3 regions of the Streptococcus equinus genome follow, and region 2 is predicted to be linked to each of the others. Evidence: predicted binding sites of a transcription regulator. Region 2 holds the regulator's gene; each other region holds the start of a gene.
The links. Region 2 encodes Rex, which represses fermentation and respiration genes when NADH is low (regulators of the CRP and FNR family bind a similar motif). Its sites were predicted from a motif close to TTGTGAANTANTTCACAA; they were not measured.
Positions count from the first base shown of each region.

Region 1: the regulator Rex is predicted to act here: its motif matches at 1,641-1,658, upstream of ACN0NP_RS06385 (class II fructose-bisphosphate aldolase).
Region 3: the regulator Rex is predicted to act here: its motif matches at 3,207-3,224, upstream of adhE (bifunctional acetaldehyde-CoA/alcohol dehydrogenase).

Region 1 covers NZ_CP185763.1:1,282,625-1,286,797, forward strand. Annotated here, with positions in the region: gene ACN0NP_RS06370 (CTP synthase) at 1-309, shown strand, start outside; gene ACN0NP_RS06375 (alpha/beta hydrolase) at 418-1,362, shown strand; tRNA gene ACN0NP_RS06380 (tRNA-Leu) at 1,415-1,500, shown strand; gene ACN0NP_RS06385 (class II fructose-bisphosphate aldolase) at 1,702-2,583, shown strand; tRNA gene ACN0NP_RS06390 (tRNA-Thr) at 2,697-2,769, shown strand; gene rpmB (50S ribosomal protein L28) at 2,976-3,164, shown strand; gene ACN0NP_RS06400 (Asp23/Gls24 family envelope stress response protein) at 3,280-3,645, shown strand; gene ACN0NP_RS06405 (DAK2 domain-containing protein) at 3,645-4,173, shown strand, end outside.
Region 2 covers NZ_CP185763.1:1,818,218-1,822,390, reverse strand. Annotated here, with positions in the region: gene ACN0NP_RS09040 (ribose-phosphate diphosphokinase) at 1-679, shown strand, start outside; gene ACN0NP_RS09035 (cysteine desulfurase family protein) at 686-1,801, shown strand; gene ACN0NP_RS09030 (DUF1831 domain-containing protein) at 1,803-2,150, shown strand; gene ACN0NP_RS09025 (redox-sensing transcriptional repressor Rex) at 2,280-2,921, shown strand; gene radC (RadC family protein) at 2,996-3,676, opposite strand; gene ACN0NP_RS09015 (AI-2E family transporter) at 3,732-4,173, opposite strand, start outside.
Region 3 covers NZ_CP185763.1:1,242,771-1,246,943, forward strand. Annotated here, with positions in the region: gene def (peptide deformylase) at 1-574, opposite strand, end outside; gene ACN0NP_RS06175 (cyclic nucleotide-binding domain-containing protein) at 641-1,285, opposite strand; gene ACN0NP_RS06180 (MFS transporter) at 1,377-2,540, shown strand; gene rpsO (30S ribosomal protein S15) at 2,698-2,967, shown strand; gene adhE (bifunctional acetaldehyde-CoA/alcohol dehydrogenase) at 3,417-4,173, shown strand, end outside.

The sequences.
Region 1 (4,173 bases), 540 kb from region 2:
TTAGGTCTTTACCCATGTAAATTGAAAGCTGGCTCACGTGCAGCACAAGCTTACAACAACCAAGAAGTTGTTCAACGTCGTCACCGTCACCGTTATGAATTTAACACTAAATTCCGTGAACAATTTGAAGCGGCTGGTTTCGTCTTCTCAGGTGTCTCTCCAGACAACCGTTTGATGGAAGTTGTTGAATTGCCAGAGAAAAAATTCTTCGTGGCTGCTCAATATCACCCAGAACTTCAAAGCCGTCCAAACCGTCCAGAAGAGCTTTACACAGCCTTTGTTACAGCGGCAATTGAAAATAGTAAATAATAGATAAAAATGCTCGTCAAACCTTTATGGCTTGACGGGTATTTTTTTGAAAACACTTTATATGAAGGAAGTATTCACATTTTTAGAAAAAATAGTATAATAGTGAGCATGAGAAAAATGAGAATCAGAAAAATGAGAAAACGTATTGTTTTGTTATGGATTGTTGCACTGTTATTTGTCACAAGTATTGGGGCAAGTTTTTATTTTTTCCACGTTGCACAAGTTCGTGAAGAAAAATCATTTATCAATCACAAGGCGCGTTCAAAAGATAATGCATTATATGCTTACGAACAAAATTTTGATCAATTATCAAAAGAAACACGCTGGATGACTAATCAAGGTTTAAAACAAGATGCTTGGTATGTTCCTGCAGCAAATGAAACAAATAAGACTGTCATTGTAGTTCACGGATTTAATAGTAAAAAAGAAGATATGAAACCTTACGCATGGATGTTCCATGAGATGGGCTATAATGTTCTTATGCCAGATAATATGTCTCACGGTGAAAGTGAAGGGCAGATTATTGGTTTTGGCTGGAATGACCGACTAAATGTTATTAAGTGGGCTGAGCTACTAGCTTTAGAGAACTCTAACAGTCAAATCACCTTATTTGGAGTTTCAATGGGAGCTGCAACAGTCATGATGGCTTCAGGAGAAGACACTTTACCGAAACAAGTCAATAATATTATTGAAGATTGTGGGTTCAGCAGTGTCTGGGATGAGATAAAATATCAAGCTAAAGAAATGTACAACCTACCTTCATTTCCATTAGTCTATGAAGTTTCAGTTATTTCAAAAATTAGAGCAGGATTTTCATATGGACAAGCAAGCTGTGTTAATCAGCTTAAAAAAAATGAACGACCAACTCTTTTTATTCACGGTAGTAAAGATGAATTTGTTCCGACAAGTATGGTTTACAAAAACTATCGTGCATCAAAAGGTGAGAAAGAGCTTTATATAGCAAAAGGTGCGGGTCATGCGAAGTCGTTTGAAACTGATCCAACAACATATTTTGAAAAAATTTCAGCTTTTTTGCAAAAAAATGAAAAATAGTGTTGACAGAAACATGAATCACTGATATAATTATTTATGTTGTTAAGGAACAGCGGAAATGGCGGAATTGGCAGACGCGCAGGACTAAGGATCCTGTGATCGCTTTAGATCGTGAGGGTTCAAGTCCCTCTTTCCGCAGAGTAGACAAGCCAGAGAGTGCTTGTCTTTTTTTGTACTTTAAAATCAATATTGAAAAGTGATGAAAAATTTTTCGTTTTCATTGCTTTTTTTACATAAAATCAGCCAAATTGTAAGTTAAGCTAGCAATCTTTTTTAATTTGTGATAGAATGTACATATAAAAAGGGTATATCCCAAAAAATAAATAGGAGGCCTATATAATGGCAATCGTTTCAGCGGAAAAATTTATCAAAGCTGCCCGTGAAAACGGATATGCGGTTGGTGGATTTAACACAAACAACCTTGAATGGACTCAAGCAATCTTGCGTGCAGCAGAAGCTAAAAAAGCTCCAATTCTTATCCAAACTTCTATGGGTGCTGCAAAATACATGGGTGGTTACAAACTTTGTAAAACACTTATCGAAAACCTTGTAGAATCAATGGGTATCACTGTACCAGTTGCTATTCACCTTGACCACGGTCACTTTGAAGATGCATTGGAATGTATCGAAGTTGGTTACACTTCAGTTATGTTCGACGGTTCACACCTTCCACTTGAAGAAAACCTTGAAAAAGCTAAAGAAGTTGTAGCTAAAGCTCACGCTAAAGGCGTTTCAGTTGAAGCTGAAGTTGGTACTATCGGTGGTGAAGAAGACGGTATCGTTGGTGGCGGTGAATTGGCACCAATCGAAGATGCTAAAGCTATGGTTGCTACAGGAATCGACTTCCTTGCAGCAGGTATCGGTAACATCCACGGTCCTTACCCAGCTAACTGGCAAGGTCTTCACCTTGACCACCTTGAAAAATTGACTGCTGCTGTACCAGGATTCCCAATCGTATTGCACGGTGGTTCAGGTATCCCTGATGATCAAATCAAAGCAGCTATCAAACTTGGTGTAGCTAAAGTTAACGTTAACACTGAATGCCAAATCGCATTCGCTAAAGCTACTCGTAAATTTGTTGCTGAATACGAAGCAAACGAAGAAGAATACGATAAGAAAAAACTCTTCGACCCACGTAAATTCTTGAAACCAGGTTTCGAAGCTATTACTGAAGCTGTTGAAGAACGTATCGACGTATTTGGTTCAGCTAACAAAGCTTAATCAGACTTCGTTTCGTTAAAAAACTTCCCAAACGGGAAGTTTTTTTGATTTTTTCTTTAGAAATCACTTCTTTTGTTGACATTATTTTAGCGAGTGCTATAATGAACCTGTTAGCCGATTTAGCTCAGTCGGTAGAGCAACGCACTCGTAACGCGTAGGTCGTAGGTTCAATTCCTGCAATCGGCAAAAGAAAGAAGAGTCCCGATATTTGGGACTTTTTTTGTTTCCAAAAGACTCTTATTTTTCGGGCAGCTTTAGAAATAATATACCTTTTTCTAAAACTTTTTTAATGATTATTGACTAAAATACTTGCTAAATTAGGTCCAATATGTTATCATTTTATGGTATGTGGTGTAAAACACCTATAATCTAAGTAGGAGGACGCAGATAAAATGGCTAAAGTTTGTTATTTCACAGGTCGTAAGACTGTATCAGGAAACAACCGTTCACACTCAATGAACAAAACTAAACGTGCAGTTAAACCAAATCTTCAAAAAGTTACTATTCTTGTAGATGGAAAACCTAAAAAAGTTTGGGCATCAGCTCGTGCGCTTAAATCTGGTAAAGTTGAACGCGTATAAAATAAAAGCCGAAAGGCTTTTTTCTTTGTTTTGTAAACGGTATTTTTCCATTATTTTTTACAATACGGCTAATATATGGTAAAATAAACTGATTAAAACTTTTGAGGTAGTAAATATGACTGTGAAAATTAATACAAAAGATGGCCAAATTGAGTTATCTGACGACGTAATTGCAACTGTTGTTGGCGGTTCAGCAACAGAAATTTTTGGTGTTGTTGGTATGGCAAGTAAAAGTGCTCTTAAGGATAATTTTCAAGCGCTTCTGCGTAAAGAAAACTACGCAAAAGGTGTTGTTGTCAAATCAACAGAAAGTGGTATTTCAGTCGATGTTTACACAGTAATGTCATATGGTGTAAAAATTTCTGAAGTATCTAAGAACATTCAAGAACGTGTCAAGTTTAATCTTGAAAATCAACTTGGCCTCTCAGCAGACATGGTGAATGTTTACGTACAAAATATTAAAGTTGTAGGAGAAGATTAGTGTCAAATATTACAACAAGTTTATTCCAAGAAATGGTTCAAGCTGCTAGCACTCGTCTTGGAAATCAAGCAGAATATGTAAACTCCCTTAATGTTTTCCCTGTACCAGATGGTGACACAGGAACAAACATGGGAATGACAATTGAAAATGGTGCCAAAGAAGTTGCAGATAAACCTGCATCTACAGTTGGAGAAGTCGGACAAATCCTTTCAAAAGGTCTTTTGATGGGTGCACGTGGTAACTCAGGTGTTATCACATCTCAATTATTCCGTGGATTCGGTCAAGCAATCAAAGATAAAGAAGAATTGACTGGTAAAGACCTTGCTCACGCTTTCCAATCAGGTGTTGAAGTGGCTTATAAAGCTGTTATGAAACCTGTAGAAGGTACTATTTTGACTGTTTCTCGTGGCGCTGCTACAGCTGCTCTTAAAAAAGCAGAAGAAACTGATGACGCTGTTGAAGTTATGCGTGCTGCACTTGAAGGTGCAAAAGGCGCACTTGCTAAAACACCAGAAATGCTTCCTGTTT
Region 2 (4,173 bases):
TGGATACTCACGTCAAGACCGCATCGCTGCTTCACGTGAACCAATCACAGCTAAACTTATTGCAAACATGCTAGTTAAAGCTGGTGTTGACCGTCTTTTGACTCTTGACCTTCACGCTGTTCAAGTACAAGGTTTCTTTGATGTCCCAGTTGACAACCTCTTTACTGTTCCATTGTTTGCTAAATACTACTGTGAACAAGGTTTGAAAGGTGAAGACGTTGTTGTTGTCAGCCCTAAAAACTCTGGAATCAAACGTGCTCGTAGCTTGGCTCAAACTCTTGATTCACCAATCGCTATCATCGACTACGCTGAAGATGATTCACACCGTGAAGAAGGTTACATCATCGGTGATGTTGCTGGTAAAAAAGCAATCCTTATCGATGACATCTTAAACACTGGTAAAACATTTGCTGAGGCAGCTAAAATCGTTGAACGTGGTGGCGCAACAGAAATCTATGCAGTAGCAAGCCATGGTCTATTTGCTGGCGCTGCCGCTGACAGTCTTGATGCTGCTCCTATCAAAGAAATCTTAGTAACTGACTCTGTCGATACTAAAGAACGCTTGCCAAAAAATATCAAATATCTTTCTGCAAGCCAATTGATTGCTGATGCGATCACTCGTATCCACGAAAAAGCTCCGCTCAGCCCACTATTCTCATATAACGCTAAAAAGGACTAATAATATATGATATATCTTGATAATGCTGCAACTACCCCTCTCACCCCTTCTGTTATTGATGCAATGACAGAAATTATGGAGAATGACTTTGGTAACCCATCAAGCATTCATGGCATTGGGCGTCGCGCTAATCAGCGTCTTCGTTCAGCTCGCCAAACCATTGCCTCAGCTTTAAAAACTGACCCACGCCGCATTATCTTTACATCAGGTGCTACCGAAAGCAACAACACAGCTATCAAGGGTTATGCCCTTGCTAACCAAGCTAAAGGTAAGCACATTATTACAACTTCTATTGAACACCATTCAGTTCTTCTTACAATGAAGTACTTGGAAAAACGCTTTGGTTTTGAAGTCACTTATTTGAAACCTGAAAATAATCAAATTACTGCTAAACAAGTTGCTGATGCTTTGCGTGATGATACCATCTTAGTCAGCACAATGTTTGCAAACAATGAAACTGGTGATTTACTTCCAGTTAAAGAAATTGGTGAACTCCTTCAAGACCACCAAGCTGCTTTCCACGTTGATGCTGTTCAAGCTATCGGAAAAATCGATGTTTTCCCTGAAGACATTAAAGCTGATTTTCTTTCTGCTTCTGCTCACAAATTCCATGGACCAAAAGGTGTCGGTATCCTTTACTCAACACCACAACATTTTGATAACTTGCTCCACGGTGGTGAACAAGAAGACAAACGAAGAGCCAGCACTGAAAATATGATTGGTATCGCTGGTATGGCACAAGCCCTATCAGATGCCGTTGCTAACAAAGACAAAAACTTTAAGCATGTTGAAGAGCTTAACCAAGCCTTTCTCGATGGTATTTCTGGACTAGATTACTATATCAACGGTAGCGAGAACAGAATGCCTCATGTGCTTAATATTGGTTTTCCAAATCAAAACAATGGTATGCTTCTAACACGTCTTGACTTAGAAGGAATTGCCGTTTCAACAGGTTCTGCTTGTACTGCTGGTACCGTTGATCCAAGTCATGTTTTGGCAAGCCTATACGGTGATGACTCTCATCGTTTAACTGAATCAATCCGCGTTAGCTTCTCAGAGCTTAATACTATCGAAGAAGTTCAAGAACTCGCACAAAAATTAAAAGAAATCGTAGGAAACTAGGATGGCATTTGAAAAAGAAATCACACTGCAAGACTGTCTTTACAGCTATGCTATTAGCAATAACATCAAAAAATACACACTTCGTGATACAACCTTTACTCAAAACCGTATCGGTAATTACGAATTAACTCGCTTGTTGGAAAAAGTTCCAAATTCAGGCGACGGTTTTCCATTGAAAATCACAATCAACAAAGATTTAACAGGATTTAAATTAAGCATCACTGATAAATCTGGACTACGTTTTGTTAACATCTTCAAATCTGAAGATAACAAAATCCTCCAAGAAAAATTCTACTTCTTGATGGATAGTCTCGTTGAACGTGATATTTTCACTAAAAAAGAAGTTTAATAAAAAAGCAACTCTTTACCTGCTTCAAGGCAGATTAAGAGTTGTTTTTTTAATTAATTCAAAAATTTGTTTTTAATTTCACAAAGTTTTTGTTACAATAGATGTAGTAAGTAAAAGGGAGATGGTATTGTGACTACTGAGAAATCTATTCCTAAAGCAACAGCAAAGCGACTCTCGCTTTATTATCGTATTTTCAAACGTTTTAATACTGATAATGTTGAAAAAGCAAGTTCAAAACAAATTGCGGATGCTATGGGAATTGATTCTGCAACAGTTCGTCGAGATTTTTCATATTTTGGTGAACTCGGACGACGCGGCTTTGGCTACGACGTCAAAAAATTAATGAATTTCTTTGCTGATATTTTAAATGACCATTCTACAACAAACGTTCTTTTAGTAGGATGCGGAAATATCGGACGTGCACTACTTCATTACCGTTTCCATGACCGTAATAAAATGCAAATTGCAATGGCATTTGATACTGATGATAACGAGATTGTTGGACATCAAACCTCTGATGGTATTCCAATCTATGGTATCTCATCTCTTAAAGAACATGCTCAGGAAGCTGGGATAGAAACAGCTATTTTAACTGTACCAAGTACTAAAGCTCAGGAAGTTGCTGATATTTTAGTTGAAGCTGGAATCCATGGAATTCTAAGTTTCTCACCTGTACACCTCAATGTCCCTAAAGATGTGATTGTTCAATATGTTGATTTGACTAGTGAGCTTCAAACACTTCTCTATTTTATGAGCCAATCAAATCAATAATGCCTTGCTCAAGAAATTTAGTATTTAAATACTTTTTTCAAAGTCTGAGAATTTTTCTCAGGCTTTTTTATTACTTATAAAACATCCGTTTCTTCTCTAAAACTGTAATATTGGTATTTGCCTACTATGATATGATCTAAGCAAATAAGTCCAATATCTTCACATGAACGCTTTATTTTTTCAGTAAAGCGCAAATCATTTTCGCTAGGTTCTGGCGAACCAGAAGGGTGATTATGAACGATAATCACTGAAGTTGCCATGTTTTTACAAGCATAATACAAAATTTCACGTGGTTCAGCAATTGAGCGACGAACTGAACCAATAAAAATGGTACGTTGTTCGATAATGCGATTTTGCGTATCTAGGTAAATGGCTACTAGATGCTCTTGCTTTTGGTCACTAAGTTCTAGCATCATCTTTCTAGCTAGACGTTCACTGCTCATAATACGCTCTTTTTGGACGTACTCTGCCTTGCTAATGCGCTTAGCTAATTCAAGCATCGCTTTAATTTCAATGGACTTCACGTGACCAATTCCCTTAATTTTTTGCAATTCTTGTAAAGATAGATGCTGAAAATCCGCTAAACTGTCAATGTGTTTTAAAATATCATTTGCCACTTCCAAAACAGGTCTAGTCTTTGTTCCCGTACGTAATAAAATCGACAATAATTCCTGATTGCTTAGTTGCTCTGCACCTAAATCTCGCAAACGCTCACGCGGTAGCATAGCATCTGCTTTCATCTCAATTGTGTACATAAAAATACCTCCACTTATTTATTCGTAAGTTGAAGGTATTTCCTTTTATTTTTAGTTATTGTAGTCGATTTTTCTGACGTTTTGCGACATTATCTTTAATCATTTGATATAAGCTTGCTGCTAACGGTACTGCAACAAGCATTCCTAGAACTCCCCATAGTGACGCACCAATGGTAATTGCCATCAGTACCCACATACCAGGTAATCCAATTGAGCCACCCACCACGCGCGGATAAATTACGTTTCCTTCAAATTGCTGTAGAACAACTAAGTAAATAACAAAGAATATCGCCTGTGACACGTCTTGTGTCGCAATGAGGATAAATCCGATTGTTACACCGATATATGCTCCTACAACTGGAATTAATGCCGTAAACGCCACTAAAATACCAATTGTTGCTGCATATGGTAATTTGAATAAGAACATACCAATAGCTGTCAAACTACCAAGAATCATCGCTTCTAGAGTCTGACCGACAAAGAAACCATGAAATCTC
Region 3 (4,173 bases), 580 kb from region 2:
TTTTTTCATTGATGCGGTCGTAGAACATGATACCGTTTGTGTGGTCGATTTCGTGTTGGACAACGATTGAGTTGTAACCTTTAAGTTTGATACGGTGTTTTTCACCGTTTTTGTCGAAGTATTCAACAGTCACACGTGAATGGCGAACAACGTATCCTTCAACGACACGGTCAACAGACAAGCAACCTTCACCATCAGCAAGGGCAGCGTCTTGAACTGAGTGAGCAACAACTTTTGGATTGTACATAACTTCTTGCAAGCTGTAAGCTTCTTTTGGTGGGTTACCATCTTTGTCTTCCATATTTGGAACAAGAACGGCAATGATTCGTTTTGAAACGTTCAATTGAGGTGCTGCAAGTCCAACACCACCGCGCAAGCCCATTTTTTCAGCAGTTACAGGATCTTGTGAATTTTTTAAGAACTGCATCATTTTTTCACCCAAAATGATTTCTTCATCAGATAAAGGGAATGTGACGTCGTCACAAACTTGACGCAAAGTTGGGTGACCTTCGCGAATAATATCATTCATATTGATTAAATGACTTGGTTTTGCTAGTTTTTCAATAACTGACATAGTTTCTCCTCTAATTATTCTATATAACACTATAGCATAAAAATGCTTAACGAGAAAGTTATTGGCTTAGTTAGTAATCTTCAAGTCGATAAGTTTCTTCATATTTTTGATATAATAATAGGGGCGACGTTTTTCGATGATTCCTGAATCGATGAATTCGTGAATCACGCGAAGTAAGTGGCGATAGCTGACGCTAAATGAATCAGCAAGACTGGTTAATTCTAGTCTGAAGACTCCTTTGTCTTCGACAGCTAGGATGTGTGTTGCAAGACGTTCTTTAAGCGTGTAGTTCAGATTTGTTGAGGCACGGATATTTTGCTCGTAAAGTGATTGTGCGAGCCCTTTGCTGAGGTTTAAAAGCAAGTCATTATCAGCTAACAATTCGTCGCGGATTCCTGTTAGAGGAAGTTGGATAACCAAGGTATCTTCAAGTGCAACGACTGAAGATACGATAGGTTGATCTGTTAGCAATTCAATATCTCCGATTAAAGTTGGTTTTTCTTTAATATCTAAAATGTGTTCTTTGCCGTTAAATAAACGTCGAACGATTTTTAGTTTTCCTTTAGCAAAGTAAGAGAGTGCTGTTAAAGCTTCTCCTTGGTGACAAATCGCATCTCCAGCAGCTAGCTCACGGATTTGTAATTTGTCAAAATAGTGCTTGGGAAAGATTCTTTCAAGTTGATATTCTTGAATATATTTTTCTAAAGTCACACAGACCTCCTTTGTTGTGACATAAGTCCTATTTTTATACGCTAACTTTGATTATACTGGATTTGATGAAAAAAACAAGTAAGGAGTTTCTATGAAAACACTTTTGGAGAAATTTAGTCTCCTATCTTTATCTTTAATGCTGATTTCGACGTTATCTCCGTCGACAGCTTTACCGCAAATGATTACGACTTTTGCTAAGCAAGGTTATGCTTCAAGTCAAGTTGAATTTCTATTTTCAATGTCATCATTTGTTATTTTAGCAATGCTTTTGCTTAATCCGATTATTGACCGATTCCTTTCTGAGAGAGCTAGTATTATTCTTGGTTTACTTTTGGTCGCATTTGGCGGAAGTATGCCAGTTCTTTTGCACAGCTATTCATTAGTAGTTGTCTCACGTATTTTACTTGGTATTGGTATTGGTCTAATCAATTCTCGTGCGATTAGTATCATTAGTGAAACTTATGTTGGCAATGAACGTGCTCAAATGTTGGGACTTCGTGGTTCATTTGAAATCATTGGTAATGCCCTTTTAACAGTAATTGTAGGTTTCATTGTAACTCTTGGTTGGACATGGACATTTAGCGTTTATCTATTTGCCTTGCCAATTCTTGCGTTTTATCTTATTTTTGCTCCAAAACCTAACGTTGAAGTAGAAGAAGTTCAGCACAGTGAGACTCGTGCTAAATTTAGCAAAGAAGATATTTTATATATTGTTGGACTATCATTATTGGCTGGATTTGTTATTAACATTAACAGTGCAAACAGTTTACGTATTCCAGTGATTGTTGACCAATTACATCTTGGAAGCCCGCGTCAAGCTAGCTTAATCTTGAGTGGTATGATGCTTATGGGAATTCTTTCAGGAATTTGTTTTGAGGGATTACTTGGTCGCTTTAGCAAAAACTTGATTACCATTTCAATGCTTCCATTTGCTCTTGGTCTTTTTATGGTAGGATTTGCTAATAATCTTTGGATTATGCTACTTGGAGCAATGTTATCAGGTTTCTGGTATAGTATTGTGGTGACATGTGTCTTCAGTGACGTTTCAAATAACATCTCACCTCAATTGATTGGAAATGCGACAACACTTATTTTGATTTTCTGTAACCTTGGTGGTGCTAGCTCAGCTATTGTCTTAAATCTCTTCTCACAATTTAGCCCACAACCAGGATTTGCCTTTGTCATTTACGCGGTTATCAGTTTGATTATTTGCTTAGGTTTGATTGTAAAAACACGTTTTTCAAAGAAAAATTAATTTGTGTTAAAGTCTTGTTAAATTAAGGGAAAACCTTTGACAAAACTAGATTTAATCTGCTACAATAAGGACTGTCGTAAGACAAGTAACTTCTTCTTGGTCGTAGGATCCGCCAAAAACCTACCACTCGGATGAAGCAATATAAAGGAGAAAAATTATGGCAATCTCAAAAGAGAAAAAAAATGAAATCATCGCTCAATACGCACGTCACGAAGGTGACACAGGTTCAGTTGAAGTTCAAGTAGCTGTTCTTACTTGGGAAATCAACCACCTTAACGAACACATCAAACAACACAAAAAAGACCACGCAACTTACCGTGGTTTGATGAAAAAAATCGGTCACCGTCGTAACTTGTTGGCATACCTTCGCCGCACAGACGTTAACCGTTACCGCGAATTGATCGCATCACTTGGTCTTCGTCGTTAATCTGACGCAAAACCAAAGAAAAACTTCTTGGAATTTCCAAGAAGTTTTTTTGTTTTCTTTGAAAATAATTTTTAATGAAAATGAGCTTTTGAATAATGTGAAAATATAAAAGTGATAAAAATATTAGTTTAAAAGGAAAACAGTCACTTTTTCTTGTATCCCCTTACATTGCTTTTGTAACGAAAATGAAAAAGCTTACAAAAAATACTTGACTTTTTTTGAAAAAGGTTTAATATAGTTGGTGAAGAATATCACAATGATATGATGATTAAAGAATTTAACTTTTGATTTTGTGTAGTTTATGTAAGGAAGAAGACCTCAAATAATGACGTTGAGTTTTGGAATTTCAGACTATACAGTCGTGTTTTTATTTAAGTATCAATCATTAATATAGTTCTTCTTAAAAAATGAGGCACTTATTTAAGGGTACTTATAAGGAGGTTTTCTTAATGGCTAAAGCAACAAATGCAGATGTAAAGAATAACGAGTTGAGCGCAGAAGAATTAGCTCAACAGTACACAGGAGCTCTTGTCGAAAAAGCTCTTGAAGCTGAACGTGTTTATGCAACTTATTCACAAGAACAAGTTGATAACATTGTCGCAGCTATGGCTCTTGCAGGTTCAGAAGCTTCACTTGAATTGGCAAAAGAAGCTCATGCAGAAACAGGTCGTGGTGTCGTTGAGGATAAGGATATTAAAAACCACTTTGCTACTGAGTACGTTTACGAACGTATTAAAAACGAAAAAACAGTAGGTATTATTGGGGAAGATAAAGTTTCAGGAAGTATCCAAATTGCAGCACCACTTGGTGTCTTGGCTGGTATTGTTCCAACAACTAACCCAACTTCAACAACAATGTTCAAGATTTTGGTTGCGTTGAAGACACGTAATGCAATTGTATTTGCCTTCCACCCACAGGCGCAAAAATGTTCAGCACACGCAGCACAAATTCTTTACGACGCTGCTGTTAAAGCTGGTGCACCAGAAAACATTGTTCAATGGATTGAAACACCATCTCTTGCAAACACATCAGCATTGATTCAAAATCCGAAAATTGCTTCTATCTTGGCAACTGGTGGACCTGGTATGGTAAATGCCGCTCTTAAATCAGGTAACCCATCAATGGGTGTTGGTGCTGGTAACGGTGCTATCTACGTTGATGCAACAGCTCACGTTGACCGTGCAGTAGAAGATTTGTTGTTATCAA